Regions from separate parts of the Janibacter cremeus genome, predicted to be linked through region 2. Evidence: predicted binding sites of a transcription regulator. Region 2 holds the regulator's gene; the other holds the start of a gene.
What was found. The regulator LexA, encoded in region 2, represses DNA repair genes until DNA is damaged. The targets are predictions, from matches to a motif close to TCGAACANNTGTTCGA.
Positions count from the first base shown of each region.

Region 1: a site for LexA is predicted at 3,260-3,275, ahead of recA (recombinase RecA). Genes of this name have one in related genera too.

Region 1 covers NZ_CP115184.1:1,402,443-1,417,984, forward strand. Annotated here, with positions in the region: partial or broken gene O9K63_RS06485 (circularly permuted type 2 ATP-grasp protein) at 1-43, opposite strand, end outside; partial or broken gene O9K63_RS06490 (winged helix DNA-binding domain-containing protein) at 230-1,312, opposite strand; gene O9K63_RS06495 (regulatory protein RecX) at 1,312-2,004, opposite strand; gene recA (recombinase RecA) at 2,012-3,085, opposite strand; gene thpR (RNA 2',3'-cyclic phosphodiesterase) at 3,345-3,905, opposite strand; gene O9K63_RS06510 (acetyl-CoA hydrolase/transferase family protein) at 3,936-5,165, shown strand; gene O9K63_RS06515 (ABC transporter permease) at 5,176-5,973, opposite strand; gene O9K63_RS06520 (ABC transporter permease) at 5,970-6,809, opposite strand; gene O9K63_RS06525 (ABC transporter ATP-binding protein) at 6,809-7,798, opposite strand; gene O9K63_RS06530 (DUF3046 domain-containing protein) at 7,795-8,049, opposite strand; gene O9K63_RS06535 (agmatine deiminase family protein) at 8,127-9,176, shown strand; gene O9K63_RS06540 (lysoplasmalogenase family protein) at 9,173-9,877, shown strand; gene O9K63_RS06545 (alpha/beta hydrolase) at 9,859-11,559, opposite strand; gene O9K63_RS06550 (hypothetical protein) at 11,622-11,822, shown strand; gene O9K63_RS06555 (carboxymuconolactone decarboxylase family protein) at 11,986-12,357, shown strand; gene O9K63_RS06560 (MarR family winged helix-turn-helix transcriptional regulator) at 12,411-12,827, shown strand; gene O9K63_RS06565 (DUF2306 domain-containing protein) at 12,824-13,336, shown strand; gene O9K63_RS06570 (ATP-dependent helicase) at 13,403-15,542, shown strand, end outside.
Region 2 covers NZ_CP115184.1:439,766-455,307, reverse strand. Annotated here, with positions in the region: gene O9K63_RS02090 (restriction endonuclease) at 1-954, shown strand, start outside; gene O9K63_RS02085 (very short patch repair endonuclease) at 970-1,413, shown strand; gene O9K63_RS02080 (vitamin B12-dependent ribonucleotide reductase) at 1,480-4,371, opposite strand; gene nrdR (transcriptional regulator NrdR) at 4,455-4,928, opposite strand; gene O9K63_RS02070 (LysM peptidoglycan-binding domain-containing protein) at 5,319-5,708, opposite strand; gene lexA (transcriptional repressor LexA) at 5,910-6,695, shown strand; gene O9K63_RS02060 (glutaredoxin domain-containing protein) at 6,710-7,129, shown strand; gene O9K63_RS02055 (NAD-dependent protein deacetylase) at 7,135-7,965, opposite strand; gene O9K63_RS02050 (LysR family transcriptional regulator) at 8,026-8,946, shown strand; gene O9K63_RS02045 (ComEC/Rec2 family competence protein) at 8,957-11,350, opposite strand; gene O9K63_RS02040 (ComEA family DNA-binding protein) at 11,347-12,162, opposite strand; gene O9K63_RS02035 (DegV family protein) at 12,261-13,118, opposite strand; gene O9K63_RS02030 (carboxymuconolactone decarboxylase family protein) at 13,173-13,646, shown strand; gene O9K63_RS02025 (pirin family protein) at 13,643-14,683, shown strand; gene leuS (leucine--tRNA ligase) at 14,953-15,542, opposite strand, start outside.

The sequences.
Region 1 (15,542 bases), 960 kb from region 2:
CCCACGCCGCACTGGGCGAGTACGTCCCGAAGAGAGAGTCCAGTGCATCAGTCACGCAGCCCACACTAACCGCGGGGGCAGCGGTGGGGTGCGGGGACGAAGGGCGTTCTCCTCGGCCCCTCTCAGGTCGGCGCGGTGACGACCTGCACGGAGGTGGCCCCGCGCAGGGTGCCAGCGCCTCGGCCTCGGTCCGCACCTGCTCCGTCTGTCGCCGCGTCAGCGGGACGAAGGGGGTGACCGTGACCGTCAGCCCGTGGCCGGCCGTGCGGGACCGCCATGTGCCGGCGATGCTCCCGTCGACGAGCACGGAGCCGGGCTCGCCGGCGCCCTTCCACACACTCCGGTGGTGCTCCGGGGCCAGGATGCTGGGGCGGTCACGCGACTGGGTGTAGGGATCGCGGGGCGGCAGCAGTCGCACCCCCTGGGGCCGGGGAGCCGACCCGAGGGCCACGGCGTCCTCGGTGAGCAGCCATGCCCGACGGCCGGTGTCGACCTCGGTCAGCTCGTCGCGGACGAGGGCCCACCAGTCCGCGGCGTCACCGGACCGCACTCCCAACCACGCGGCCAGCTCTGCACGGGTGGACGGGCCGTGGCACCGCAGGTATCGGCGGACGAGCTCCGCCCACGCCTGACCCGGTGGCACCTGCGGGACGGCACCGCCGAGCCACTCGCCAACGAGGACGAAGGGGTACGAGGTGCCCTCCCGCGGCGCGAAGCACACCACCTGCTCCAGGGTGAGGATGCGGACGCAGAAGTGGACGACGGCCTCCCCGAGCGGTTGTCCCTCGGCATACGGCCCCTCGGCCCGCCACCGCTCACGTTGTCGTGGCGCGAGGGTGGCCGCGATCCGGGCCGAGATCTCGGCCCCGAGCGCTCCGATGGGCAGGTGCCGCCCGGACAGCACCGTGACGATCTCGGCACGTGTCGCCGTGACGGCCTCGTCCAGCCCCATCCCGAGGGAGCGCAGCGCCTGCCGCACCCCGACGACGAGGTGCTCCCTGCCCCGCTCGGTAGGCGGGAGCACGCCGGTCGTGAAGACGGCCGCGTCGGCGCTCGGGACGAGGAAGGGCGCCCCACGCATCGCCCAGGTCCGCACCAGGACCTTGTCCTCGGTGATCGCCCGGTCGAGGTGCTCCGGTGTGAGCCCCTCCACCCGGGCGTGGAGGGCGAGCAGCGCCGCCCCGGGCGGGCTGTCCTGCACGCCGCACGCACCGACGACCTCGGCGAGCCGGTCCACCGGCACCCGCTCGCCCAGCCCGTGCGCCCGCATCCGACGTGCGATGACGTCCTCCACGGGCACACGATCGACCATCAGTCGCGCTGGTGCTCGGGCTGGGCGTCGAGCGCCTCGTTGATGACGAGACGGGCCACCTCCGGGCCGTACCCCTTGCGGGCGAGCATGCCGGCCAGGCGCCGCGTCTGGACGGCCCGGTCCAGGCCGTGCATCGAGCGCAGCTTCTTCTCCACCAGCTCGTGGGCGCGGGCACGCTCGTCCTCGGGATCGATCTCGTCGAGGACCGCCCGGGCGAGCTCCTCGTCGACGCCCTTCTTCCGCAGCTCGTGCGACAGGGCCCGTCGTGCCAACCCCCGACCGGCCTGCTTGGACCGCACGAACGTCTGGGCGTAGGCCTCGTCGTCGACCAGGCCGACCTCCTCGTAGCGGTCGAGGACCTCGGCCGCGACGTCGTCGGGGCATCCCTTGCGGCGCAGCGCCTTCTCCAGCTCGGAGCGCGACTTCGGCGCCCCGGTGAGCAGTCGCAGCACGACGGCGCGGGCGACCGCGTACGGGTCCGCGTCCTCGTCCGTGGCCTTCGGGTCGGGTGGGGGGATCCTCGGCGACTCGCCTGCGGGGGGCTTCGAGGCTCCGGCCGCGGGCGGCCTGCGCACCTCAGCCGGCGTGGGCTCGCCGGGTGCGTCAGCGGATCCGTCCTCGATGGCGGAGACCGCCGCGCGCAGGCCCTCGAGCGTGCGCGGGGCGGTCTCCGTGGTGTCGTGATCGCTCATGACCAGCTCAGAAGTCGACGGGGACCTCGGCCGGCTCCTTGGCCTCGTCCTCGACGGGGGCGACACCGATACCGAGCTTGTTCTTGATCTTCAGCTCGATCTCGTCGGAGAGCTGCGGGTTGTCCTTGAGGAACTTGCGCGCGTTCTCCTTGCCCTGACCCAGCTGGTCGCCCTCGTAGGTGTACCAGGCGCCGGCCTTGCGGACGAAGCCGTGCTCGACGCCCATGTCGATCAGGCCGCCCTCACGGGAGATGCCCTGGCCGTAGAGGATGTCGAACTCGGCCTGCTTGAACGGCGGCGAGACCTTGTTCTTCACGACCTTGCACCGGGTGCGGTTGCCGACCGGGTCGGTCCCGTCCTTGAGGGTCTCGATGCGCCGGACGTCCAGGCGCACCGAGGCGTAGAACTTCAGCGCCTTGCCACCCGTGGTCGTCTCGGGTGAGCCGAACATCACGCCGATCTTCTCGCGGAGCTGGTTGATGAAGATGGCCGTCGTCCCGGACGTGCTGAGCGCACCGGTGATCTTGCGCAGCGCCTGGCTCATCAGGCGGGCCTGCAGACCGACGTGGCTGTCACCCATCTCGCCCTCGATCTCGGCACGGGGCACGAGCGCGGCGACGGAGTCGACGACGATGATGTCGAGCGCACCGGAGCGGATCAGCATGTCGGCGATCTCCAGGGCCTGCTCACCGGTGTCCGGCTGGCTGACCAGGAGGGCGTCGGTGTCGACACCGAGCTTCTTCGCGTACTCGGGGTCGAGCGCGTGCTCGGCGTCGATGAAGGCCGCGATGCCGCCGGCCTTCTGCGCGTTGGCCACGGCGTGCAGGGCCACGGTCGTCTTGCCGGAGGACTCGGGACCGTAGATCTCGACGACACGACCGCGGGGCAGGCCGCCGATGCCGAGGGCGACGTCGAGGGAGATCGACCCCGTCGGGATGGTCGCGATCGGAGGGCGCACGTCATCGCCGAGGCGCATGACCGCGCCCTTGCCGTGTGCCTTCTCGATCTGCCCCATGACGCTGTCGAGGGACTTGAGCTTCTGCTCGTGGAGCTTGCTGTCGATGGTCGTGACCTCAGCCATGCCACACCTTCCTTGTCATCGTGTCGGGCGCGCCCACCGGCGACCGGATCCGCACTGTCGGACGTCTCGTGCTTGTCTGGTCAGACGCTAGGAGCCACCACCGACAACGGTCCGCAGCTGCCGTGGGGCTGTGGACACCAGTGCTGTCGGATGGGCACCTGTGGACGACGCTACCCGAACACGTGTTCGAGGTCAGCATCCGACGCGCCGACACGCCGCACTGCGTGCCCCGAGTGCCCCGATTGCCCCGAGCGCCCGATCACTCCCCCGACAGGGCCGGCCGGGCGACCGTCTCGTGACGTGGCCGACGCCGTGGCCCCTCCCCCAGGTGGGAGGCGACGAGCTCGATCTCGCGCACCCGCCACGGCGAGGAGCGGAAGGTGTCCAGCACCCGCAACCACTTCGTCGCCTCGATCGGCCTCTTGAGCCGGGCCAGGGACAGGTGCGGCACGAAGGCCTTGCCGTCCGGCGTCGCCCCGGAGACGTTCGCAGCGGCCCTCGCCCCGGTCGCCAGCCTCGCGAGCGGCTCCTCCGCCGCGGCGTCGACCCCGAGCCACAGCACCTTCGCCCGGGTCGGGTCGGGGAAGCACCCGGCTCCCCCGAGCTGCACGTCGAAGGGGGCGACCCGCGCCGCCGCCGAGTCGAGGTGCTCGACGAGCTCGTCCTCCCGGGCATCGGGCACCGAGGGCATGAAGGCCAGCGTCAGGTGCCACTGCGAGGGATCGATCCACGGCATCCCCTCCCGGGGCGCCAGGAAGTCGGCCAGCTCCTCGAGCACGGCCTGCGGCGGCACGACCGCGACGAACATCCGCTGTGGCACGGTCCCACCGTCCCACGCGAGGATGGGTCCGTGCAGACCGTCGACACTCCCGCCCTCGCCACCGCCTTCCGCGCCCTGCCCGCGACGCCCCGGGTCGTCGTCTCCGGCAACCACAGCGTGCCGTGGGAGGCCGTGCGCGTGCTCGACGAGCACGTGCAGTCCTACGTCCTCAACGTGCTCAACGGGCCCCCCGGCCTGCCCGACCGCGAGGGAGTCGTCCTCGAGACGAGCTTCGTCGGGCCCGGCCAGCGTCGACGGCCGGGCCTGAGCTACGTGCCCAGCCGCCTGTCCCTGGTCCCGGTCCTCTTCCGCGAGCGCCTGCCGGTCGACGCGGTCGTCCTGCACTGTGCACCGCCGCGCGAGGGGTACCTCTCCCTCGGTCTGGAGGTCAACATCCTGCCCGCGGCGCTCGAGGCCTGCCGCGCCCGTGGCGGTCTCGTCGTGGCCGTCGTCAACAACCGCATGCCGTACACGCACGGGGACGCCCTGGTGCCGCTCGAGGACGTCGACCTGGCCGTCGAGTGCGACGAGCCGCTCCCCTCCCCGGGTGCCCCGCCACCCCTTGGCGAGGACGCGCAGACCATCGGGCGCAGTGTCGCCGCGAGGGTCCCCGACGGCGCCACCCTGCAGATGGGGATCGGGGCCGTCCCGGACGCCGCCCTGGCCGCCTTGACGGAGCACCGCGGGCTGCGCCTGTGGACCGAGATGTTCTCCGACGGGGTGCTCGCCCTCGACGCGGCCGGCGCCCTGGACCCCGAGCATCCCTTGACCACGTCCTTCCTCTTCGGGTCGCCGGAGCTCTACGCCTGGGTCGACGACAACCCTCGCGTCAGGATGGCCCGGACCGAGCACACGAACGATCCGGGGCTCATCGCCGAGCAGCGCCTGATGACCTCGATCAACACGGCGCTGGAGGTCGACCTCTTCGGGCAGGCCAACGCCTCGCGCATCGGTGCCCGCATCCACAGCGGATTCGGGGGCCAGACGGACTTCATCGTCGGCGCCCTGCACTCCCCCGGGGGCCAGGCGATCCTGGCCCTGCGCTCCTGGCACCCCCGCGCCGACCTCTCCACGATCGTGCCGCTCGTCGACGAGCCGGTGACCTCGTTCCAGGCCAGTGCCATCGTGACCGAGCAGGGCACCGCCCCGCTCTTCGGGTCGACCGAGCGGGAGCAGGCGCGCGCGCTCATCGAGGAGGCGGCCCACCCCCGCGTCCGGGACGAGCTGTGGGAGGAGGCCGTGGCCCTGGGCCTGGCCTGACCCCCTTCGCTCAGGCCCGCAGCAGGGTCTCGATCCGTCGGGAGGTCGCCCGGATCCCGACCACACCGAGGACGAGCAGGTAGGCGACGTGCCACAGCAGCCCCCAGCCGACCTCGCCGAGCATGAGCCCGCGCTCGAGCGCGACCCCGTGGTACAGCGGCGTGGCCATGACGAGCGGCTGCGCCCAGCCCGGGTAGGTCCCCAGCGGGAAGAAGGTCGCCGAGAGCAGGAAGAGCGGCTGGATGACGAGCACGACCCAGTCGAAGTCCACCCACGAGCGCATGAAGGTCGTCGCGAACATGCCGACGGCGGAGAAGGCGAGCCCGATGAAGACCGCCGCCGGGACCGCGAGCACCGACCACCACGAGTCGACCACACCGACGGCCAGGGCCACGAGGTAGAAGACGAGCGCGTAGACCCCGCCCCGGATGAGCGACCAGACCACCTCGCCCACGGCGATGTCGCGGGGACCGAGCGGCGTCGCCAGCATGGCGTCGTAGATCTTGGCGTACTTCAGCTTGAAGAAGACGTTGAACGTCGAGTCCATGACCGCGCCGTTCATCGCGGACGCGGCGAGCATGGCCGGGGCGACGAAGGCCGCGTAGGTGACCGTCGACCCGCCGTCGGTCACGACGAAGGGGACGAGCGAGCCGACCCCGATGCCGAGCGAGAAGAGGTAGAAGACCGGCTCGGCGAAGCCGGTGACGAAGGCCGCCCACTGCCGCCGGAAGCTGACGACGTTGCGCTCGACGACCGAGCGCCACATCGCCAGGCCCGGGGTCAGCACGCCGGGAGACAGGGAGGTCACGACACCAACCTCCGCGTCATCCCCGCGTGGGCGTACACCCAGCCGACGCCGATGAAGAGCAGCAGCACCACCAGGTGCACGAGGTCGAGGACGGCGAGACCGCCCGTGGCGGCGCCCCGAATCAGCTCCACGCCGTGCCACAGCGGAGTGAGCCAGGCGAGGACCTCGAGGACGAACGGCAGCCGGTCGACGGGGAAGAAGACCCCGGAGAAGAGCATCAGCGGGGTGATGACCAACCGGTAGACGACGTTGAAGGAGGAGTCCCCCTTCGCCCGGGCGGTGAACCCGAAGAGGGGGACGGCGAAGGCGAGCGTCACGAGCAGCCCGATCGGGACGGCGAGCACCACCCAGGCCGAGGAGAAGCTGCCGAAGAGCGCGGCCACCAGGACGAAGGCGGCTGCGGCGACGGTCCCCTGGGCGGCGACGACCGTGAGGTGACCGAGCAGCAGGTCGCTGACGCGCAGGGGCGTGGCGAGCATCGAGTGGTACATCCGGTTCCACGTGAAGAGGCCGTACACCGGGTAGGTGGACTCGCTGACGGCGGTCATCATCGCCTGGACGGCCACCATGCCCGGGGCGACGAAGGCCAGGTACGGGACGCCGTCGACCCCGCCGGACGACGCGTCGACCAGGGAGCCCAGTCCGAGCCCCATCGCGAGCAGGAAGAGCAGCGGGGAGACGAAGCGGCTGAACAGCGAGCCCTGCCACGTGCGTCGGTAGACCACGAGGAAGTACGCCGCGACGGCCCCGATCCGCTCGGTCGGGCGAAGGGGGCTGCGCACCCCGTGCAGGTGCCGTGCGTCGGTCGGTGGTGCCGCGGACGAAGGGAGGGCCATCAGTCGACCAGCGTGCGTCCGGTGAGGTGGAGGAAGACGTCCTCGAGCGTCGAGCGGCGCACGATGGAGCTGATCGGGTCGATGCCCCGGGCGTGGACCGCCTCGAGCGCGCCGTCGCCGTGGTCGGTGTAGAGCAGGAGGCGGTCGGGCAGCGCCTCGACCCGCTCGCCGATGCCCTCGACGAGGTGCACCGCGTCGGTGTGGTCCGCCGGCTCGGCCAGGGGCAGGCGCAGCTCGAGGACCTCCCGGGTGGCGTGGGCCCGGATGAGCGAGCGGGGCGACCCCTCGGCGACGATCCGGCCGTGGTCCATGACGACGAGCCGGTCGCACAGCTGCTCGGCCTCGTCCATGTAGTGCGTGGTGATGATCAGCGTCACGCCGCGGCGCTTGAGGCGGAAGAGGCGGTCCCACAGCACGTGCCGCGCCTGCGGGTCGAGACCCGTCGTGGGCTCGTCCAGCAGGAGGATCTCGGGGTTGTTGACCAGGCTGCGGGCGATGGTCAGGCGGCGCTTCATGCCGCCCGAGAGCGGCTCGACGGTGTCCTTGCGGCGCTCGGTCAGCTGGGCGAAGTCGAGCAGCTCGTCGGTGCGCTCGCGGATGACCTTGCGGGACAGGCCGAAGTAGCGCCCGTACACGTGGAGGTTCTCCTCGACGGTGATCTCCTCGTCGAGGTTGTCCTGCTGGGGGCAGTTGCCCAGGCGGGCCCGGATGGCCGGCCCGTCGACGAGCGGGTCGAGGCCGAAGATCCGCAGGTCACCGCTGCTCGGCGGAGAGGTCGCGGCGACCATCTTCATCGTCGAGGACTTGCCGGCGCCGTTGGGCCCGAGGAAGCCGAAGGACTCCCCCCGGACGACCTCGACGTCGATGCCGTCGACGGCGGTGAAGTCGCCGAAGGTCTTGGTCAGGCCCCGGGCCCGCAGGAGCACCTCGGCCCGACGGCCGTCCTCCCGCGGGTCGGGGTGCGACGCAGGAGCCCGGGAACCACTCACTCGGGCCGCTCGAGGGCGATCTCGGGCGGCACCGGCACCGGCTCCCGGTCGACGCCCAGGCGCCGGTCCTCAGGGATCCCGAGGTCCTCGCACAGGTGCTCCCAGACCGTGCGCGGCGGGACCCCCGCGTCGAGCGCGGCGGCCGCGGTGCGGTCCCCGAGCGCCTGCACGACGTGGCCCCGGGCGAGCGTGTCGGCATAGGCCTGACCGAACTCGTCCGTCATGAGGGTCCAGAAGCGACTCAAACGCACCCGCACAGGCTAGTTGCTTGCGACGGTGTCGGAGGCAGGCGGCATACTGCAGCCACGACGACGAAGGAGGACGCCGGATGGGGCGCCCGACGACCCGGTGGCACATGCCCGCCGAGTGGTACACGCACGAGCAGACGTGGATGGCCTGGCCGAGCCACGGCTACACCCTCGGGGACACCGAGGAGGAGGCGGAGGTGGCACGACGCACCTGGGCGGCCGTCGCCCGCGCGATCGCCACCTTCGAGCCGGTGACGCTCGTCGTCCAGCCGCGGGACATCCACCTGTGCCGCGAGTACCTCCGCAACGACACCGCCCACCCGATCGACATCGTCCTCGCCGACCTCGACGACGCGTGGATGCGCGACATCGGCCCGACCTTCGTCCTCGACCCCGAGGGCGGGCTCGGCGGCGTCGACTGGATCTTCAACGGGTGGGGCGCGCAGTCCTGGGCCAGCTGGGAGCACGACGCCCGGATCGCCGGGCACGTGGCCGACGCCGCGGGAGCCCACCACCTCCCTTCGTCCATCGTCAACGAGGGCGGCGGGCTGCACGTCGACGGCGAGGGGACGGTCCTGCTCACCGAGACCGTCCAGCTCGACCCCGGCCGCAACCCCGGTGCGACGCGGGCGGACATCGAGGCGGAGGTCGGCCCGCTCCTGGGGGTCGATACCTTCATCTGGCTCCCGCGCGGGCTGACGCGCGACTACGACGAGTTCGGTACCCGCGGGCACGTCGACATCGTCGCGACCTTCACCGCGCCGGGGCGCGTCCTGCTGCACTGGCAGGAGGACGAGTCGCACCCCGACCACGCGGTCTGCCGCGAGGTCGAGCAGGTGCTGCTCGCCGCGACCGACTCGGCCGGTCGTTCGCTCGAGGTCACCCGCGTCCCCGCGCCCCGGACGCTGACCGACGACGAGGGCCCCGTCGACTGGTCCTACGTGAACCACCTCGTGTGCAACGGCGGCGTCGTGGCGTGCGTCTTCGACGACCCGAACGACGAGCGCGCGCTGCAGGTCCTGCGCGAGGTCTACCCCGGACGCGAGGTCGTGGGCGTCGACGCCCGCCCCCTCTTCGACCGTGGTGGGGGCATCCACTGCATCACCCAGCAGGAGCCGTTGTCCGCGTGAGCCTCCCTGCCCTCCTGCGCACCCGAGCCGACCTCCTCGCCTATGTGCCCGCTGCCGTGACGACGACCGCGGCGGCGATGGCCGGACGCGACCGCATCCACTTGGCGAGCAAGCTGGCCCTCGCCCCGACGCTCGCGACCGGTGTCGCGGCGAGCCGGTCGGCCCGCTCCCGCGGACGCACCACCACACTGCTCGTCGCACTCACCGGGTCGCTCGTCGGCGACTGGTTCATGTACCGCTCCGGCCGGACCGAGGGGGCGGCGTCCCGGCAGCACATGCGACTGGGCGCGAGCGCCTTCGCCGTGCAGCAGCTCGGCCTGATCCGCACCCTGCTGCGTGACGGCGCCCGCCCGCGGCCGGTCCCGACCGCGGCCGCGGCCGGCGTCATGGCGGTCCTCGCGGCGCTCGACTCCGACGGCGGCCCGCCCGACCCGGTCCTGGGTGGGTACGGCGTGCTCCTCGGGGCCATGTCGGCGCTGGCCATGGGCGAAGGGGGCTCCCCGCGGGCTCGTCGCGGGGTCGCCCTGGGCGGGGCCCTCTTCCTGCTCTCCGACGCGGCGATCATCATCGGGCAGCAGTACGCGACGACACCCGCGCGGCGGGCCGTCGCAGACGGTGTCGTCCTGTCGACGTACACGACGGCGCTGGGCCTGCTCGTGCACGGTCTCCGGGACGAGACCCGTCAGGGTGTCGCGACGTAGGGCTCACGCAGGCCCTCCCGCACGACCCCCTTGAGGCGCTCTGCCCGCGCGGGGTTCCAGTCCGTCGGCCGCATGAGGACCGCCCACGCGTCCACGTGCTCCCCCGAGAAGTTGTGCCCGTGCCCGGGCCCGGGCTCCATGCTCAGGGCCATGTCGGCAGTGAGCTGCCAGAACGTGACGAAGGGGATCCACCGGGTCGCCCCGAGGACGTCCCGACCGCGCGGCTCCTCGAGCCAGTCGGGGCGCTGGAGGATCAGGTCGGGACTCCACCACGTGATCGGGTCCGAGGCGTGCTGAAGGTACAGCACCCGGGATCGGCCCCATGGGCTCACGACCGGCCGGGCCGCATCCGCGGGTGAGGTCGTGAAGCGCACGATGCTCCCGCGGCCGTACACGGGCTCCACCTCCGGGGAGCGGGCGTCGCGTCGGTCGACGAAGCGGCGGTAGAGCGGGTTGAAGTTCGGCGGCCCCACGAAGAGCGCTCCGCTCGTGCGGTTGGCCAGGTCGTACTCCCCGCTGAACGCGGTCTCCCCACCGAACGACCCGAGGCTCTCGCCGAAGACGAAGAGACGCGGGCGCTCGTCCGCGGGGAGCGCCGACCACGTCTCGTAGACCGCATCGAACAGGGCGCGCCCTGCGTCGCGCGCCCGCTCCTGGTCGACCAGGAAGGAGACGGGCGAGGGCAGGTAGGAGTACTGCATGGACACGATGGCCGAGTCCCCGTCGCTGAGGTACTCGAACGAGCTCGCCGCACTGGGCTCGACCCAGCCGGTGCCCGTCGTGGTGGCGACGAGGAGGTTGGCCCGCTCGAATCCACCGGCCCGCTCGAGGTCCCGTACGGCCAGTGCCGCGCGGGTCATCTCGTCCTCGGCGCCGGCGAGCCCGCTGTAGGCGCGGATCGGGTTCACCGCCGGCTCGCCGTTGACGGCTGCGATGCCTTCTGCGTTCGGGCCACGAGCGACGAAGGTGCGCCCCTCGAGTCCGAGCTCCTCCCACTCGACCACCGACCCCGGCCCCCCGGAGCGACCGGTGCTGGTCGGTCTGGTCACCCCGGCAGCGGTCGTGGTGTCCCGTACCGAGAAGGCGGAGTCGGCCGCGCCGATGACCACCCGGCTGACCACGCCGTTGACCGTGAGCAACACCATCGCCACCACGAGCACGACGCCCGTCGCCCGGGCCGCGCGGGCCCCCATGTGGGCGGCAAGGCGGCGGGAGAGCCGTCGGGTGCCTGACGCGAGGAGCCGACCGGCGCCGATGAGCAGGACGTAGACCACGGCAGCGACCGGCGGGATGAGCAGCGCGGCGAAGGTCGACTGCGGATCGAGCCCGACCAGCGCGGCGACCTGGCGCTGCCACCAGAGGCCGAGCAGGATGCTTCCGAGCAGTCCCACGACGGCCACGACGCCGAAGGCGCGCCATGCTCCGGGCCGCGGCCTGCGCGGTGGGCGGTCCGCGAACTCACGCCAGACGCGGGCACCGAGGACGCCGAGCCCGTACCCGATCGCCGCACTGATGGCCGCAAGGATCGCTTGGAAGATCGCGGGGCGGGGGATCAACGACGGCGTGAAGGAGAGGGCCGCCAGTACCAGCGCCGTCCAGCTGCCGGGCAGCGAGTACCCCCGCGCGCGCGACCACGCCACCAGGCCGCCCCACCACGGGCCGCGGCCCGCCGTCTCGTCCACAGGTCAAGGGTTTCCCGCGACACCCGTCGGGGTATTCCCGAGATGGCCCCACAACACGACGAGTGGCGCCCGGCTGGGCCCGCCCGGTGGTCCCCCTTCGCCACCTCGCGCAGCGGGTCATCGAGCTCAAGCCGCTGCCCGACCTGGCGGAGTCCCTCGAGATCGCCCGCACGGAGCAGGTCGGCTACACCACCGAGCAGCCGGGCTCGACGCCCGCGACGCTCGGGTCGGGCGAGTCGGGCGAGTCGGGCGAGTCGGCATGACGGCGCGGATCGCTCCCGGGGCCTGAAGGACCTCGGCCCGCTGCGGTGGGGCTTCGCCCGGGCGGCGGGCAGGGTCACCGGGACGGAGCCACCCGCCGTCTTCACCACCCTCGGCCGCACGAAGGGCCTGTTCACCGGGTGGCTGCACTTCGCGGGCCGGCTGATGCCCTTCGGCGGCTCCCTGGCGCGTCGGGAGTCGGAGCTGGTCATCCTCACCGTCGCGACGGAGCGGCGGTGCGAGTACGAGCGGGAGCACCACCGCCTGCTCGGCCGGCGCGCCGGGCTGACCCCCGCGGAGATCGAGGGGATCCTCGCCGACGAGACCGTCGCGTCGCTGAGCCCGCGCGAGCAGGTGCTGCGCGAGAGCGCGCGGGTCCTCGTGCGGACCAAGGACCTCGACGACGTGCAGTGGGCGGCGTTGCGGCGGATGACGACCGAGCGGGAGGCGATCGAGCTGCTCCTGCTCGTCGGCCACTACGACGTGCTCGCGACGACGCTGACGACCCTGCGGCTGGAGCCCGACAAGCACCGCTGACCGCTCGTCGACAGATACTTGCGCATGTAATTTACGTACGTAAGTATATGTCCATGAGCTCCCTCGCCCACGACCTCCACGTCCTCGTCCGCGCGCTGGACCGGTCCGCGGAGACGCGGCTGGCCCCCTTCGGCATCAGCTACGCGCGGTACCTGGCCATGGTCCTCGTGGCCGACCACGACGGGCTCACCCAACGCGACCTGGCGACCGCACTCGGCCAGAGCGAGCCCACCGCCAGCCGCACCGTCTCGACGCTCGTCGACGCCGGCTGGCTCGCGGCCGAGCGCACCCCCGGGGCCGGCAACCGTCGCGTCCTCACCCTCACCGATCCCGGACGTGAGCTGCTCCGGCGCGCGAGCGCCGCGCTCGGGTCCGCCTTCGACGAGGTCGTCCGAAGCGTCGGGCACGACCCCGCGGCCCTGGCCACGGACATCCGGCGCATGACCGCGATCATCGAGGACCCGCCATGACACCACTGCTCGTCAGCCACCTGCTCGCCGCGCTCATCGCCCTGCCGTTGGGCGGGTACCAGCTCTTCCGCCCGACGAAGGGGGATCCCCGCCACGTCCTCCTCGGTCACCTCTGGGTCGCACTCATGGTGTGGGTCGCCATCAGCTCCTTCTGGCTGCGCGACCTCAACCACGGCGAGTTCTCGCTGCTGCACATCCTCTCCGTGGTCACCCTCGTCTCCGTCGCCCTCGGTGTCCTCGCGGCCCGACGGGGCAACATCCCGGCACACAAGGGCAGCATGCGCGGCAGCTGGCTGGGCCTGTGCGGCGCCTTCGTCGGGGCGGTCGCCGTCCCGGACCGCACGATCCCGACCTTCGTCGTCACCCGACCCGTCGACGCAGTCATCGCCTCCGTCCTGCTCGTCGCGACCACGGTGCTGCTCATCCGCATCGGCGACCTGCTGACCCGCCGAGCCCCGCTCGATGTCGGCGAGCCCCGCGCAGCGCGCAGCGGTGCCCGCGGACACTGAACGGTGCCCAACGGACACTGAGCGGGGGTCGGCGCTGTCGGGGGCAGATGGCACGCTGGTCCCGACATGACCGACGACGTCCTCGAGCGCTTCTCCCCCGCCACGGCCGCGTGGTTCCGGGGCAACTTCGACGCGCCCACCGCGGCACAGGAGGGCGCCTGGCGTGCGGTCAGTGCCGGCGCCCACGCGCTCGTCGTCGCCCCGACCGGCTCCGGCAAGACCCTCTCGGCCTTCCTGTGGGCGCTGGACCGGCTCGCGTCGCAGCCGCGCCCGCAGGAGCCGCAGGAGCGTTGCCGCGTCCTCTACGTCTCCCCGCTCAAGGCGCTCGCGGTCGACGTCGAGCGCAACCTGCGCTCACCGCTCATCGGCATCGGCCACGCCGCCGACCGCCTCGGGCTGGAGGCGCCCGAGGTCAGCGTCTCGGTGCGCTCGGGTGACACCCCGGCGAGCGAGCGCCGGGCCTTTGCCAAGGCGCCCAGCGACGTCCTGATCACGACTCCCGAGTCCCTCTTCCTCATGCTCACGTCCGGGGTGCGCGACGCCCTGCGCGGCGTCGAGACCGTCATCGTCGACGAGATCCACGCCCTGGCCGGGACCAAGCGCGGCGCGCACCTTGCCCTCTCGCTCGAGCGGCTCGACGCCCGGCTGGCCCGCCCCGCCCAGCGGATCGGGCTGTCGGCGACGGTCCGACCGGTCGACGAGGTCGGCCGATTCCTCACCGGTGGTCGTCCCGTCGAGGTCGTGCAGCCGGCCTCGCACAAGCAGTGGCAGCTCGACGTCGTCGTCCCCGTCGCCGACCTCACCGAGCTCGGTGAGCCCACCGGGGACCTCAGCGGCGCCGCCGCAGGCGAGCCGCAGCGCGCCTCGATCTGGCCGCACGTCGAGGAGCGGGTCGTCGACCTCGTCAGCGAGCACCGCACGACGCTCGTCTTCGTCAACTCCCGTCGCATCGCCGAGCGCCTCACCGGACGGCTGAACGAGATCTGGCACGAGCGCACGGCTCCGGGCGAGGACGCCCCTGCGCCCGCCCACACGCCGGCGGAGGTGATGGCCCAGGCCGGGACCGGCGCCGGCGCGCCCCCCGTCCTCGCCCGCGCGCACCACGGCTCGGTCAGCAAGGAGGGACGTGCGGACATCGAGGAGGACCTGAAGTCCGGTCGCCTGCCCTGCGTCGTCGCCACGTCCAGCCTCGAGCTCGGCATCGACATGGGCGCGATCGACCTCGTCATCCAGATCGAGTCACCCCCCTCGGTCGCCTCCGGCCTGCAGCGCGTCGGCCGCGCCGGGCACCAGGTCGGCGCCGTCAGCCACGGCGTCGTCGTGCCGAAGTTCCGCGGCGACCTCGTCCAGTCCGCCGTCGTCGTCGAGCGCATGCGCGAGGGCGCCATCGAGTCCCTCCACGTCCCGGCCAACCCGCTCGACGTCCTCGCCCAGCAGGTCGTGGCGATGTGCGCCCTCGACGACTGGCAGGTCGAGGAGGTGGGCGAGCTGGTGCGGCGGGCGGCCCCCTTCGCCTCCCTGCCGCAGACCCTGCTGCACGCGACCCTCGACATGCTCGCCGGACGCTACCCGTCGGAGGACTTCGCCGAGCTGCGCCCGCGGATCACCTGGGACCGGGTCGCCGGCACCCTCGTCGGCCGGCGCGGCGCACAGCGGCTGGCGGTGACCAGCGGCGGGACGATCCCCGACCGCGGCCTGTACGGCGTCTTCCTCGCCGGCGGCGACGGCCCGGGCCGTCGGGTGGGTGAGCTCGACGAGGAGATGGTGTACGAGTCCCGCGTCGGCGACGTCTTCACCCTCGGCACGAGCAGCTGGCGGATCGAGGACATCACCCACGACCAGGTCCTCGTCACCCCCGCCCCGGGCCAGCCGGGCAAGCTGCCGTTCTGGCACGGCGACCAGATCGGGCGTCCGGCCGAGCTGGGCACCGCCGTGGGCGCCTTCGTCCGCGAGCTCTCCGGCCTGGACGCGAAGGGGGCGACCGCCCGCCTCACCGACGCCGGCCTGGACCCGTGGGCCGCGGACAACCTCCTGCAGTACCTCGGCGAGCAGCGCGCGGCGACCGGCCACCTGCCCGACGACCGCACGATCGTCGTCGAGCGCTTCCGCGACGAGATCGGCGACTGGCGGGTGGCGATCCACTCCCCCTTCGGCGCGCAGGTGCACGCACCGTGGGCGCTGGCGATCTCCGCGAGGATGCGGGAGC
Region 2 (15,542 bases):
TCCCGTCACGGTTCAACAGATCGCGATGAACGGCTACAGGCCGAGCCTCTCCTTGTGTTCGCCGGGCGCAGCGAGTACGTAGATGGACGGCGACGCGACAAGGGTTTTATCGACTTCTGTGGGGTGGCCCTGATCGAGCGCTTGGAGTACGTAGTCCAACGGGATCCCGTCACAGGACGAAGCTTTCCGAACCTGGCCCTCGACCTGAACGTCATCTCGCTCGGCCGTGACGATGAGCTCGACTGGTCGTGGATCGATGACCGACGGGACCCGCGGCTCAATGCGAGCCAGGCTCTCGAGCGCGCCCCCGAATCTTGGAAGCGCTGGGTCAAGGACGGTCGAGCCGCGCTCCCACGAATTCGGCGTCGCGTCATGAGCAGCCGTGTTCGCAGCCGCGAAGAGCAACTGCCCGTCGCAGGCTCCAAGTACGGGGATCTGCTCGCGAGGACGTATCGCTTCTTCGACGGTCAAAAACACTCCTTCGAGTACCTCGCCTCAATGGTTGCGGGTGAGCTCCTCGGCGAGCAGGGACACACGTACACGGCAGGATGGCTCACTCGCGCTGGCGGTGACGGTGGCATGGACTTCGTTGGCCGCCTCGATGTTGGCATCGGCCACGGCAAGGCGCCGTTGGTCGTCCTCGGCCAAGCCAAGTGCGTGCTCCCTAGCTCCGGCGTCAGTCCAGATCAGGTTGCACGGCTCGTCGCGAGGCTGCGACGTGGCTGGATCGGCGTATACGTCACAACGGGCCACTTCTCGAAGCAAGCACAAGTCGAGATCGTGGACGACGAGTACCCCGTGATGCTGGTGCCGGGCTTGAAGCTCGTCGAGACGATCGATCGCATCGTGCAGCAGTCGTTCAGCGGTGACCTCGACGCTCTCTTGGAGCATGTCTCAGAGCGTTACCAGTCCGAGGTCACGAGCCGGAGACCGATGGAGATCCTCACCAGCTGAGTAGCCTCGTCAACGATGTCGATCACGCCACCACCCCGACGACGGCCAGACGCCGTCGTCAGTCGGCGCTTCTCCCGGCAAGCGAGGGAGGGCACCGCGCCGGAAGTCCGTATCCGACAGCACCTTCATGCACGGGGGCTCCGGTTTCGGATACAACATCGGATCAGCGGTCTGCCACGACGACGAGTGGACCTGGCCTTCACACGCGTGAAGCTGGCAGTGCTCGTCGATGGCTGCTTCTGGCATAGCTGCCCGGTCCACGGCACCACTCCCAAGTCGAACCGAGACTGGTGGTTATGGAAATTGTCGATCAATGAGCAACGAGACCGTGACACCGATCGGCGCCTTGCCGATCTTGGTTGGACCGTCCTCCGACTGTGGGAGCACGTACCGCCGAGTGATGCGGCGGATCTCATCGAGGAGACCTACCGAGGGCTTCTGCGTCGTCAGAAACACTGATCTCTGAAGTGACAGTGGCCCCCGACTCCGTGTGGAGTCGGGGGCCACTGTCAGTCACTCAGCGGATCAGCTGCAACCGCTGGTCGAGCCGCAACCCTCGCAGACGTAGCAGGAGCCGGCGGGGCGCATCTTGGTCCCGCAGGTCATGCACATCGGGGCGTCCGAGGCCTTGCCCTGGAGCTTCTCCATGAGCTCGGCCGAGGAGTGGATCGTGGCGTCGGCCTCCCGTGCGGAGGCGCTGCCGGTACCGGAGGTGTCGGTCGACTCCTCCTTGGCGGCCGGCCGGGCCTCGGTGGTGGCCACGGTCTGGCTGTAGGACTCGTCGTCGTAGTCCTCGTCCTCGTCGGAGGACGACGGGGCGTACGAGCCGGTCTCCAGCTGGCGCGACCGCTCGTCGGCGGTGTGGATGCCCATGAAGGACCGGGTGTCGAAGTCCAGGTAGTCCAGCGCGAGGCGACGGAAGACGTAGTCCATGATCGACTGCGCCATCCGCACGTCCGGGTCGTCCGTCATACCGGCCGGCTCGAAGCGCAGGTTGGTGAACTTCTCGACGTAGGTCTCCAGCGGCACACCGTGCTGCAGCGCGATCGAGATCGCGATGGAGAAGGCATCCATCAGACCGGCCAGGGTCGAGCCCTGCTTGCCGAACTTCAGGAAGATCTCGCCCAGCTCGCCGTCCTCGTAGGTGCCGGCGGTCAGGTACCCCTCGGCCCCGCCCACGGCGAAGCTCGTGGTCTGCGAGGTGCGACGCTTCGGGAGGCGACGACGCAGCGGGCGGTACTCGACGACCTTCGCGGACTCCGCCGCAGCGGCCTCGGCGTCCGCCTTGGCCCCCTTCGCCGTGGACCCACCGTCGGACAGCGGCTGACCGACCTTGCAGTTGTCGCGGTAGACCGCCAGCGCCTTCAGGCCGAGCTTCCAGCCCTCGGAGTAGACGTCCGCGATCTCCTCGACCGTGGCGCTCTCCGGCAGGTTGACCGTCTTGGAGATCGCACCGGAGAGGAAGGGCTGCACCGCGGCCATCATCCGCACGTGGCCCATCGGCGCGATGGCGCGCTCACCCATGGCGGTGTCGAAGACCTCGTAGTGCTCCGGCTTCAGACCCGGGGCGTCGATGACGTGACCCTTGTCGGCGATGTACTCGACGATCGCCTCGGACGTCTCCTCGGTGTAGCCGAGCAGCTTCAGCGCACGCGGGATCGTCAGGTTGACGATCTGCATGGAGCCGCCACCGACGAGCTTCTTGAACTTCACCAGCGAGAAGTCCGGCTCGATACCGGTGGTGTCGCAGTCCATCATGAAGCCGATGGTCCCGGTGGGAGCGAGCACCGACGCCTGGGCGTTGCGGTAGCCGTTCTTCTCGCCGACCTTGACGACCGCGTCCCAGGCCTTGGTGGCCGCCTTGTGGATCGAGCGGTCCATCGTGTGCAGCGTGCGGATCTCGTCGTTGGCGGCCTGGTGCTTGCGCATGACGCGCTTGTGCGCGTCGGCGTTGCGGGCGTAGCCGTTGTACGGGCCGACGATGCCGGCGAGCTCCGCGGAGCGCTTGTAGGAGGCACCGGTGAGCAGCGAGGTGATCGACGCCGCGAGGGCACGACCGCCGTCGGAGTCGTAACCGTGACCGGTCGCCATCAGCAGCGCGCCGAGGTTGGCGTAGCCGATGCCCAGCTGGCGGTAGTCGCGCGTGGTGTCACCGATCGGGTCCGTCGGGAAGTCCGCGAAGCAGATGGAGATGTCCATCGCGGTGATGACCAGCTCGGCGACCTTCTGGAAGCGCTCGGCGTCGAAGGTGTCGTCGTCGCCGAGGAACTTCAGCAGGTTCAGCGAGGCGAGGTTGCAGGAGGAGTTGTCCAGGGACATGTACTCGCTGCAGGGGTTCGACGCGGTGATCCGACCCGACTCGGGGTTGGTGTGCCAGTCGTTGATCGTGTCGTCGTACTGGATGCCCGGGTCGGCGCACTCCCACGCGGCCTGGGCGATCTTGCCCATGAGCTCGCGGGCGTCGACGCTCTCGATGACCGAGCCGTCGGTGCGCGACTTCAGACCGAACTCGGTCCCGTCCTCGACCGCACGCATGAACTCGTCGTTGACGCGCACCGAGTTGTTCGCGTTCTGGTACTGCACGGAGGTGATGTCCGCGCCGCCGAGGTCCATGTCGAAGCCGGCGTCACGCAGCGCACGGATCTTGTGCTCCTCGCGGGCCTTGGTCTCGACGAACTCCTCGATGTCCGGGTGGTCGACGTCCAGGACGACCATCTTCGCCGCGCGACGGGTCGCGCCACCGGACTTGATCGTGCCGGCGGAGGCGTCGGCACCACGCATGAAGGAGACCGGGCCGGAGGCGGTGCCACCGGAGGAGAGCAACTCCTTGGAGGAGCGGATACGGGAGAGGTTCAGGCCGGCGCCGGAGCCGCCCTTGAAGATGAAGCCCTCCTCCTTGTACCAGTTGAGGATCGAGTCCATGGAGTCGTCGACGGAGAGGATGAAGCAGGCGCTGACCTGCTGCGGGCTCTGCGTGCCGACGTTGAACCACACCGGGGAGTTGAAGCTGAAGATCTGGTGGAGCAGGGCGTACGTCAGCTCGTGCTCGAAGATCTCGGCGTCGGTGTCGGTGGCGAAGTAGCCGTTGTCCTTGCCGGCCTTGACGTAGGTGAGCACGACGCGGTCGATGAGCTGCTTCAGACCGGTCTCGCGCTCCGGGGTGCCCAGGGCGCCCCGGAAGTACTTCGTCGTCACGATCGTCGAGGCGTTCAACGACCAGAAGTCGGGGAACTCGACCCCGCGCTGCTCGAAGATCGTCGCGCCGGTCTTCCAGTTCTGCTGGACGACGTCACGCTTCTCCCACGTCACCTCGTCGTACGGGTGCACGCCCTCGGTGGTGTGGATGCGCTCGATCGTCAGCCCCTTGTTCGTGCGGGAGCCGCGACGTGCGCTGGACTTGCCGGCGGTCTCGGTCATGCTCTTCTCTCCTCGATCCGTGTGTACGGTTCTTACGTTTGCACCGGGTACCGACAGCCCAATCGCGTATCGGTACCCGGGGTCTATGGGGTGGCGCCCTCGGTGGCGGTCGCGTGCTCGCGGCGCAGGGCGCTGATGGCCGCCTCGAAGTCCTCGAGCGACTCGAAGGACTGGTAGACGGACGCGTAGCGCAGGTATGCGACCTCGTCCAGGTCCCGCAGGGGCGGCAGGATCGCCATGCCCACCTCGTGGGCGTCGATCTCGGCGCTGCCCTGCGAGCGGATGCTCTCCTCCACGCGCTGGGCGAGCAGGGCGAGCTGGTCCTCGGTGACCGGGCGGCCCTGACAGGCCTTGCGGACACCGGCGAGCACCTTGGCCCGGCTGAACGGCTCGGCAGCACCCGACCGCTTGGTCACCGACAGGCTCGCGCTCTCCAGCGTGGTGAAGCGCCGGGAGCACTCCGGGCACTGGCGGCGGCGGCGGATCGCGCTGCCGTCGTCGGTGGTCCGGCTGTCGATGACCCGGGAGTCGGTGTGCCGGCAGAAGGGACAGTGCATGGCCGACTCCTCTCGGTTCGTAGGGGTGTGCCTGTGGATGAAACGGTGGACGGGATGGGGACGATTCCCCGAATCCTGTGGAGAACCGAACTCATCCTGTGTACTAGATGTGGACGAATGACATCTGTGTAACCACTAGATGTAGTGACCATTAGACCCCTGTCACACAACGGATGCAAGTCCCCGGCGTGGCGCCGTCGGTGAGCGGTCACCGCCCTGCGCACAGGGCCGGAATACCGGGGATCAGCTCGCCGGCACCCGCGACCGCGACGCCTCGACCAACCCCCTGCGGCACCTCGACCGACCCCCCTGACACGCACGTCGGCCACCTCCGGCATGCGGAGGTGGCCGACGGCCGGCCCGGGCTGGGTCGATGGGCCCGGGAGGTTCTCAGGGGGTGGGGATGACCAGGGTCTGCCCCGCGTGGACGTGGCTGGTCGCCAGGTCGTTGGCCTGCCGGATCTGCGCGATCGCGTCGTCGGTCGGCACGCCGGTCATCTCGACGGCGGCGATCGAGGTCAGGGTCTGTCCCTGCTCGACGGTGACTTCCTGCGGCGTGGCCGCGGGGCCACCGAAGGCCATCCCCGCGCCCGCGACGGAGGCAACCGCCAGCGTCGTCAGGGTCATCGTGAGGCGACCGCGACGGGTCAGCCGCACCGCCCCCTTCGCCGGGGCAGCGACCGCGTCGCCCGTGGGGACGGAGTGCAGGTGGCGGGTGCGGGTCGGTCGGACTGCGGGCGCACCGACCGGCGCGCCGTGGGTGACGGTGAGTGCGGTCATCTGGTCCTCCTCGTGGCGTGTTCCCTCGAACCGGTGTTCGATAGAACGTCTGTACGATGTCTAGCACGGATGTTCGAAGAAGATCAACAACACGCTCGAACACATGTTTGAAATACCTGTTCGATCGTCCTACTGTCTCCACTACCGAGAAGTTGACCAGCGACCACCGACAACGCTGGTGACACGGACGGAAGGGTCGAGATGAGCAAGGGCAGCGGCAAGGACACGAGCACGGACTCCGGCGGCGGCGACAGCACCGTGCGCCACCTCCCGGAGCGGGACTCCGGCGACGGCCTCACGGCCCGCCAGCGCAAGGTGCTCGAGGTTATCCGCACCGCCGTCGCGACCCGCGGCTACCCGCCGAGCCTGCGCGAGATCGGGCAGCTCGTCGGCCTGACCAGCCCCAGCTCGGTCGCCCACCAGCTCTCCTCCCTCGAGCGCAAGGGCTACCTGCGCCGCGACCCCAACCGCCCCCGCGCGATCGAGGTCATCTCCCCCGACGCGGACGCCGAGGCGGTCATCGCCGACACCGCCGACTTCGGCGGCATGCGTGGTGGTGCGACCGCGCAGGACGAGGACGTCGACATCACCGGCTCCGGCGACGAGCGGCCCGAGGCCAGCTACGTGCCGGTCCTGGGTGAGATCGCCGCCGGTGTGCCGATCACCGCCGAGGAGCTCGTCGACGACGTCTTCCCGCTGCCGAAGCAGATCGTCGGCGAGGGCTCCCTCTTCCTGCTCAAGGTCGTCGGCGACTCGATGGTCGACGCGGCCATCTGCGACGGCGACTGGGTCGTCGTGCGCCAGCAGCCCGACGCCGACAACGGCGACATCATCGCGGCGATGCTCGACAACGAGGCGACGGTCAAGACCTTCAAGCGCAAGGACGGCCACGTCTGGCTGCTCCCCCACAACCCGGCCTTCGAGCCGATCGACGGCGACCACGCGACCGTGCTGGGCAAGGTGACGGCGGTCCTGCGCAGCCTCTGAGGCACAATCGCCCCATGCGCAGATGGGGATCCGCACTGGCCCTGCTCGTCGCGGGCATCGTCCTCGCGGCACAGGGAGTGCGCACCGGCGAGGGGTCCAACGTCGTGCTGTTCGTCGTCGTCCTCGTCTTCGCGTGGTGGCTCTCCCCGCTCAACGGCCGCGGCGGGCCGGGCCACGCCGAGGTCGAGGCGAGGCGCAGCGAGTTCCCCGTCGTCATCTACTGGCGCCCCGGGTGCGTGTTCTGCCTGCGCCTGCGCGGCGCCCTGGGCAAGGACAAGGACAAGGCCGCCTGGGTCAGCATCTGGGCGGACGAGGACGCGGCCGCCTTCGTCCGCTCGGTCAACGGCGGCAACGAGACCGTCCCGACCGTGCGCATCGGCGACGAGGTGCACACCAACCCCGACCCCGAGGTCGTCAGGGCCGCGCTGCGCTGACCACCTCAGGCGCTCGCGGCCACCCGGTCCAACGACTGCGTCAGTGAGCGAAGGGAGTCGGCCAGCTCCCCGTCGACGCGGTGGTCGACGAGGTCGTCGCCCCGGCTCGGCCCCCGGGTGATCAGCGCGACCGGGATCCCGCGCTTGGCCGCCCGGCGCACGAAGCGCAGCCCGGACATCACCTGCAGCGAGCTACCGAGCACGAGCAGGCTCGGCGCCTGGTCGGTCAGGTCGAAGCAGTGCTGGACCTTCGGCTTGTCCACCGCTCCCCCGAAGAAGACGACGTCCGGCTTGAGCGTGTCCTGCCCGCACGAGGTGCAGATCGGTACCCGGAACCGCTCGACGTCCACGGCGTCGAGCCGCACGTCGCCGTCCGGGCGGATCTCGTCGCTGTCGACGTCGAAGCCGGGGTTCTCCGCGGCCATCCGCTCGTCGAGGACGGGACGGGCGACCCGCGCGTCGCAGGTGAGGCAGACGACGTCGACGAGGTTGCCGTGCAGCTCGACGACCTCGCGGGTGCCGGCGGCCTGGTGCAGGCCGTCGACGTTCTGCGTGATCAGCGGGCCCACCGCTCCGAGCTCCTGCAGGCGCGTGACGGCATGGTGCGCCGCGTTGGGCCGGGCCGCGTGGAAGCGGCGCCAACCGACGAAGCTGCGCGCCCAGTAGCGCCGCCGCGCCTCGCTGCTGGCGACGAACTCCGAGAGGTGCATGGGCGTGACCTTCCGCTGGCCGTCCGGGCCGCGGTAGTCGGGGATGCCGGAGTCGGTGGACATGCCGGCGCCCGTGAGCACCAGCGCCGGTCCTGCCGACAGCACGCGGGCGATGTCCTCGATCACCCGCCCAGTATGCGACGTAGCCGGACCCCTGATCCACCACCCACGGCTTAGCATGGCGGCATGATCGACGCCGCAGGGCTGCGCGTGATGCGCGCCATCGCCGAGGAGGGCAGCTTCACCGCCGCTGCCCTCGCCCTCGGCTACTCGCAACCGGCCGTCTCCCAGATGGTCAAGCGGCTCGAGCAGCGCACCGGCACCGTGCTCGTGGAGAAGGTCGGTCGCTCCGTGCGCCTGACCGAGGCCGGCAGCGTCCTGGCCCGCCACGCCGCCCCCGTGCTCGCCGCCCTCGACGCCGCCGAGGAGGAGGTCGCCGCGATCGCCGGGCTGCGCTCCGGTCGGGTCCGCCTGATGGCCTTCCCCTCCTCCTCGGTCACGCTCGTCCCCCGCGCGCTCGCCGCGGTGCGCAGGCAGTACCCGGACCTGTCGGTGCAGTTCGCCGAGGCCGAGCCGCCCGAGTCGATCGCCGCGCTGCGCTCCGGGGAGGTCGACCTCGCCGTCGCCTTCTCCTACGACGGCAGCGACATCGCCCGTGGCGAGGACCTCGAGGGCTTCGCCGTCCACCCCCTGCTCGAGGAGGAGGTCCGCGTCGCCCTCCCCCACGACCACCCGCTCGCCGGGCAGGAGGTCGTCTCGATGACCGACCTGACCGACGAGGACTGGATCGCCGGGTGCGCCCGCTGTCGCGGGCACCTGCTGCAGATCGCCAACAACGCGGGATTCGCGCCCAAGGTCGCCTTCGAGACCGAGGACTACGTCGCCGTCCAGGGGTTCGTCGCCGCCGGTCTCGGGGTGGCGCTCATCCCCGACCTCATCCGCGCGGCGACCTCCAACCCCGACGTCGTCATCCGTCCGCTGGACCCGACGAGCCATCGCCGGATCCACGCGGTCACGACCGAGGACCTGCTCAAGGTGCCGGCCGTCGCCGCCACGCTCGAGGCGCTCGTCGCCTCCGCCGCGACGGCCACGCCCGCCTCCGTCTGACGCTACGGGCTCACCCGGGCCTCTCGGTGACGACCCTGGGCCCGTCGAGGACCGCGATGTCACCGTGGACGTCGGTGCGCAGGGTCCGGGAGGCGTGGCTCGCGGCCCAGGCGAGGGCGGAGGGCGTGGGGTGGCCGTAGTCGTTGTCGGCACCGACGCTGATGAGCGCGACCGGCGCGGCGACCTCGTCCATGAAGCCCTCGTCCAGGTTGCTCGACCCGTGGTGGGGCATCTTCAGCACCTCGAGCCCGTCGGCGGCCGCGGCCATCGCCGGGTCGCGCCGCAGGGCGAGCAGCAGGGCGTGCCCGGCCTCGCGCTCGATGTCCCCGAGCAGCAGCGCGTCGACGTCCCCGCTGCGCACGTGCAGCACGATGCTCGCGTTGTTGGCCGGCGACCCCCCGGCCACGGGACGGGCCGGCCACCACGCCGTCGCGCTGACCTCACCGAGCTCGAAGCGGTCGCCCGCCACGACCGTGCGCACCGGCACGTCGTGCTCCGCGGCGACCTCCCGGACCTGCCGGGCCGCCCACTCGGGATCGGCCTCGGGAGTGACGAGCAGCGCCCCGACCGCCCGTCCGCCCAGCGCGTCCTCGAGACCGGCCACGTGGTCCTCGTGGAAGTGCGTGAGCACCACCGCGTCGAGCGAGCGCACCCCGAGCCGGTCCAGGCAACCGTCGATGTCGCTGTCCTCCGGACCGACGTCGACGAGCACCGCCCGACGGGGGCCCGAGGCGAGGACCAGCCCGTCCCCCTGCCCGACGTCGCACGCGACGAGCCGCCACCCCGGTGGTGGCCACCCGAGGCTGCGGGAGGGGACCAACCCGGTCGTGAGGACGGTGAGGACCCCGAGAGCCACGAGCGGACTGGCCCGGGCCCGGTGCAGCACCCACGGCCCGCAGAGGATGCCCACCGCCGTCACGGCCGCGAGCAGCAGCGCCCCCGGCGCACCGTCCGGCCACGGCAGGGCCCCGCCGGGCACGTCCGCGGCCACCCGGGCGGTCCACGCGATGACCAGGGCGAAGGGGGTCCCCAGCCACCCCACGAGCGTCGCCACCGTGGTGCTCACGACCGCGACGAGGGCGGCGGTGACGCCCAGGACGGTGGCCGGTGCGACGAAGGGTGCGGCGACGAGGTTGGCCACGACGGCGATGAGGCTGACATTGCCCTGGAGCAGGACGATGACCGGGCCGCAGACCAGCTGCGCCGCGAGCGGGATCGCGACCGCCGGCCCGATGAGGTGCAGCTGCCGGGGCAGGTGCGCGTTGATCGCCGCCGACCAGGGCCGCACGAAGAGCAGCAGCCCCAGGGTCGCCAGCGTCGACAGCACGAAGCCGTAGGAGCGGGCGAGCCACGGATCGATCGCCAGCAGCACGAGTACCGCCGTGCAGAGCACCGGTGTCCCGGCCCCGCGACGGGAGGTGCTCATCCCGATCAGGCCGATCGCCCCCATCGTCGCCGCCCGGATGACGCTGGGCTCCGGTCGCGCGAGGACGACGAAGAACGCCAGGCCGGCCCCGGCCGCCCACGGTCGCCAGCGCCGCGGGACCCCACCCAGCCGGCAGGCCCCGACGAGTGCCGCGAGGACGACCGCGACATTGGAGCCGCTCACCGCCGACAGGTGGCTCATGCCGGTGACGAGCATGTCGTCGGTCAGCTCCTGCGGTGTCATCGAGGTGTCGCCGATGACCAGGGCCGGCAGCAGGGCGCGGGCATCGGTCGGCAGCGGGTCGACCGCCTCGCGCATCCCGCTGCGCAGGTGCTCGGCGCCGGCCCGGACGGTGGAGCGCTCCCCCACCGGCACCGGCGGGCCGCGGGGGCTCAGCTGCGCGACCTCCGGGGCCGCGGCATCGGCTGGCGAGAGCTTGCCGGTCAGCTCGATCCGGTCGTGCCAGCCGACCTCGGCCCACGCCGCGTCACCGCGGACGAAGACCGGCGCGTGGACCCGGGTCCTGACCCCGCGTGAGTCGACGCTCTCGAGCCGGACCCGGAGGTAGGCCTGCTGAGGGGGCTCGCCCCCTTCGTCGCCCGAGGGCCGCCCGGCGCGCACCCTCGGCTCGGTGAGGACCACCCCCTCCGCCCGGACCATCGCGCCACGCTCGGCGAGCCGGTCGACCGGGCCGAGCTGTCGGCGCCACTCGTGCGCGGCCGAGGAGCCCAGGACGAGCACGGTCGCGACGAGGGTCAGCGCGAGCACGCCGGGACCGTCCCGGCGCCACGACGCCCGGGCGTGCCGACCGCGGTAGCGCACACCCGCGGCCACGAGCACGGCAAGCAGGGCGAGGGCGAGGGCGACACCGGTGGCGCGCTGGGCGCCGGACCAGGACAGCGCCCACGCCCCCACCGCCCACGCTGTGAGGCACGGCAGGAGCAGCCGCAGGTCGAGGACCGGCTGCGCGGAGGTCACACGGTGACCTTGGGGGCGAGCTGCGCGTAGGTCTTGTCGCCGATGCCGCTGACCTCGCCGAGCTCCTCGACGGCGACGAACTGCCCGTGCTCCAGGCGCCAGTCCATGATCCGCTGCGCCAGGACCGGGCCGACACCCGGCAGCGTCTCGAGCGTGGCGAGGTCGGCGGTGTTGAGGTTGACCGGGGCATCCGGCGAGGCCGGCCCTCCGGGGCTACCCGGCCCGGTCGGAGGCGCCGCCCCGACAGGCGTCTCCCCGGGTTTCGGCACCACGACCTGCTCACCGTCGACGAGCTCGCGGGCGAGGTTGATGCCGGTCAGGTCGGCCTTGGAGGTTGCGCCGCCCGCGTCCTCCAGCGCGTCCGTGACGCGCGAGCCCCCGGGCAGCGAGACGATCCCCGGGCTCTTGACCTCGCCGACGACGTGGACGGTGACGCCGGGTGCGGCAGATGGTGCGGCGGCCACCGAGCCGGCTGCCCCGTCCGGCTCGCTGGCCGGCGTCGGGACCGATCCGCCCGCTCCGGCGCCACCGCCCTCACCATCAGCCTCCTGCCCGGCGTAGGCGCTGCGGTCCCCCTCGTCGGCCACCGCCGCCACGGGCTGGGGAGCCGCGTCCTGGCGCGCCATGAGATAGCGACCACCGAGCACCGCCACCGCGACCGCGACGACGAGGGCGATGCCGATCACGGCCTGGCGACTGACCGAGTAGCGACCGGTCGCCACGGTCGAGGGCAGCTCGAGCACCGCGGGGTCACGGTCGTCATCGAGGATCTCGGCGACCCGGGTGGAGGGCTCGCTGGCACGTGGGCTCATGCCCGTGACGCTAGGGAGGTGCGGGGTGTGCGGGGTCGGTCCTGCGTTGCGCTGTGGACCGGCCGGTCGAGCGCTGGTGGTTGTGGAGCAGTGGTGGCTCAGTCGCGGGGGCGCGGGCTCACGGCGACACCGACGGTGCCGAGGCCGACGTGCGCGGCGACGACGGCGCTGAGGTTCGCCAGGTCCACGTCACCGTCGACGTGCTGCCCCAGGTTCGCGGCCAGCAGCTCGGCCCTGTCCCCCGCGTCGATGTGGTGGACGGCGACGTCGGCGCCGTCGGCCCAGTCGGGCAGCGCGTCGCAGTCGGCCTCCGTCAGCGCCTGCAGCCGGGCGATCGCCTTGCCGGCAGTGCGCACCCGCTCCAGCGGCTGGACCTCGCCGTCCACCACGTGGAGGAGGGGCTTCATCGCCAGGGCCGACCCCAGCAGCGCCGCCGCACCGCCGATGCGGCCACCCCGGCGCAGCCGCTCGAGGCTGTGCACGACCAGTCGGATCGACGAGGCCGCGCAGCGGCGCTCCAGGCGCTCGAGGACGTCGTCGACGTCGTACCCGGCCTGCGCGTCCCGCGCGGCACCGATCGCGGCGAACCCCAGGGCCATCCCGATCAGCTGCGAGTCGACGACGTGCACCGGTACCGGGGACTCGGGTGCGGCGGAGCGGGCGGAGTCCGCCGTGCCCGAGAGGTGACCGCTCAGGTGCACCGAGATGATCGCGTCGGCACCCCCCTTCGCCACCTGCTGGTATGCCTGCAGGAAGGCCGCCGGGGTCGGCCGGGAGGTGTTGATGTCCGCCTTGGCGCGCAGCGCCTCCACGACCCACCCGGTGTCCGCGCCCTCGCCCTCGGCGCGGTCGACGCCGTTGACGACCACGTGCAGGGGCACGACGGTGATCCCGTGCCGGCTGCGGAGGTCCTCGGTCAGCGACGCGGTGGAGTCGGTGACGACGGCGATGTTCACGAGGTGAGGATATCGAGGAGCGACACGATCAGCGGTCCGGGCTAGCCTGCGGGCATGTCCTCCAGTGACCGTCAGCCCTTCCTGGACCGCTCCGACCCCGACGTGTGGAAGGCGCTGAACTCCCTCGCGATGAAGGTCTCGGCCGCCGCGGAGGCCGCCGGGCTGGACCGCCAGACGCTCGAGCTGATGAACGTGCGCATCTCCCAGCTCAACGGCTGCTCGTTCTGCCTGGACCTGCACACCCGGAAGGCCGAGGAGGCGGGCGCCACGAGCCAGCGCATCGCGCAGCTGCCGGCGTGGCGGGAGTCCACCCTCTTCGACGTCGTCGAGTGCGCCGTGCTCGAGGTCGCCGAGGTGACCACCTCCCTCCCCGACGTCGACGTGCGACGGGCGCGGCTGCGCTCCGCGCACGACACCCTCGGCGACGAGGCCTTCACCGCCGTGGAGTGGGCCGCCGTGACCATGAACGCCTACAACCGCGTCTCCATCCTCTCGGAGCACCCCGTCAAGCGGCGAGGAGAGCCATGAGCAACGCAGAGATCGACCCGCTCGAGTACGAGGGCGAGCACGTCACGTGCGCCGATGCCATCGAGATCATCACCGCCCGTGAGGTCCCCCTCGGTGGCCCACGGGCGATGAAGGTGCGGCGCACCCTGCCCCAGCGCAGGCGCAGCCTCATCGGTCCGTGGTGCTTCGTCGACCACTTCGGCCCCGACGCCGTCGCCAGCAGCGGTGGGATGTCGGTCCCCCGCCACCCGCACACCGGCCTGGCCACGGTGACGCTGCTCTTCGAGGGGCGCATCGAGCACATCGACTCCACGGACTTCGCCAACGTCGTGCGCCCCGCCGAGGTGAACCTGATGATCGCGGGCACCGGGGTCTCGCACTCGGAGTTCTCCTCCGCCGACACGACGACGCTCCACGGTGTCCAGCTCTGGTACGCCCTCCCGGACGCGGTGCGTCACTCCGCCCCCGGGTCCCAGCACCACGTCGCCGAGCGCGCCGAGGTCCCCGGCGGCGCGGTCATGACCTACATCGGCACCTGCGCCGGGATCACCTCACCCGTGCGCACGCGGGTGGACGCCCTCGCCGCCCAGGTCGACGTCCGCGCCGGCGAGAGCGTCGAGCTCGAGGTGGACACCGACTTCGAGCACGGCGTCCTCGTCGACTCCGGTGACCTGACGCTCGTCGTCGACGGACACCGGCAGCCGGTCGCCCCGACCGAGCTCGCCCACCTGCCCGAGGACGGTCCCGGCACGATCCGTCTGGAGGCCGGGGACGAGCCGGTCCGCGCGATCCTCGTCGGCGGGCGGCCCTTCGGCGAGCAGATCGTCATGTGGTGGAACTTCGTCGGCCGCAGCCACGACGAGATCGTCGCCCACCGCGAGGCCTGGCAGACCGAGATCGGCGCCGAGCAGTTCCCCGGCGCCGTCTCGGCCGCCGAGTCCGGCAGCTACGGCGCCGGTATCGGGTACCCGCAGTTCGGGACCTTCCCGCCGAACCAGCCCGCCCCCCTTCCTGCTCCGGCGTTACCGAACGCACGGATCAGGCCGCGAGGACAGTAGGCGGCCCATCAGGTGGTCACGTGGTGCGTCAAATTCCGCTGTGAGTCGCACGAGTTGACCACCTGACGACCGGCCAGGCCAGCCCGGCGGAGTTGCGTGCTGCCTCAATGGAAGTGAGGCCCCACGGGAGCAGTGGGCGATGCACGGACGAAGGATGGGTTGGCCCGACTCAGGGAGTGAGGAACGAACGACCAAGGGCCTCCCGTCCTTCGTCCGGGCGGAGCCGGCACGGGGCGGGGTGGCACGGGTGGGGCCCGCACGGGCGAGCGTCAGACAGGGACGACGTTGACCAGCTTGGGCGCGCGGACGATGACCTTGCGCACGCCCGCCTCGGTCGCCGCCCGGACCTTCTCGCGGTCGAGCGCGAGCGCCTCGAGGTCGGCCTCGCTGATGTCCGCGGGGACCTCGACCCGATCCCGGACCTTGCCCTTGATCTGGATGACGCAGGTGACGCTCGACTCGACCATCTTCGACTCGTCGGCGACCGGGAAGGGCGCGTGGGCCAGTGACTCCTCGTGCCCGAGGCGCGACCACAGCTCCTCCGCGAGGTGCGGCGCCACGGGGGCGACCATGAGCACGAGCGGCTCGATGCCCGCGCGGGGCACGGAGTCGAGCTTGGTCAGCGCGTTGTTCAGCTCGATCAGGCGCGCGATGGCGGTGTTGAAGCCCAGACCGTCGTAGTCCTCGCGCACCGCGGCGATCACCTGGTGCAGCAGGCGCTCGGTGTCGGCGTCGAGGGCGTCGTCGGTGACGTGCACCTCGCCGCTCTCCTCGTCGACGACGTTGCGCCACAGGCGCTGCAGGAAGCGCTGGCTGCCGACGACCGCGCGGGTCTCCCACGGCTTGGACTGCTCCAGCG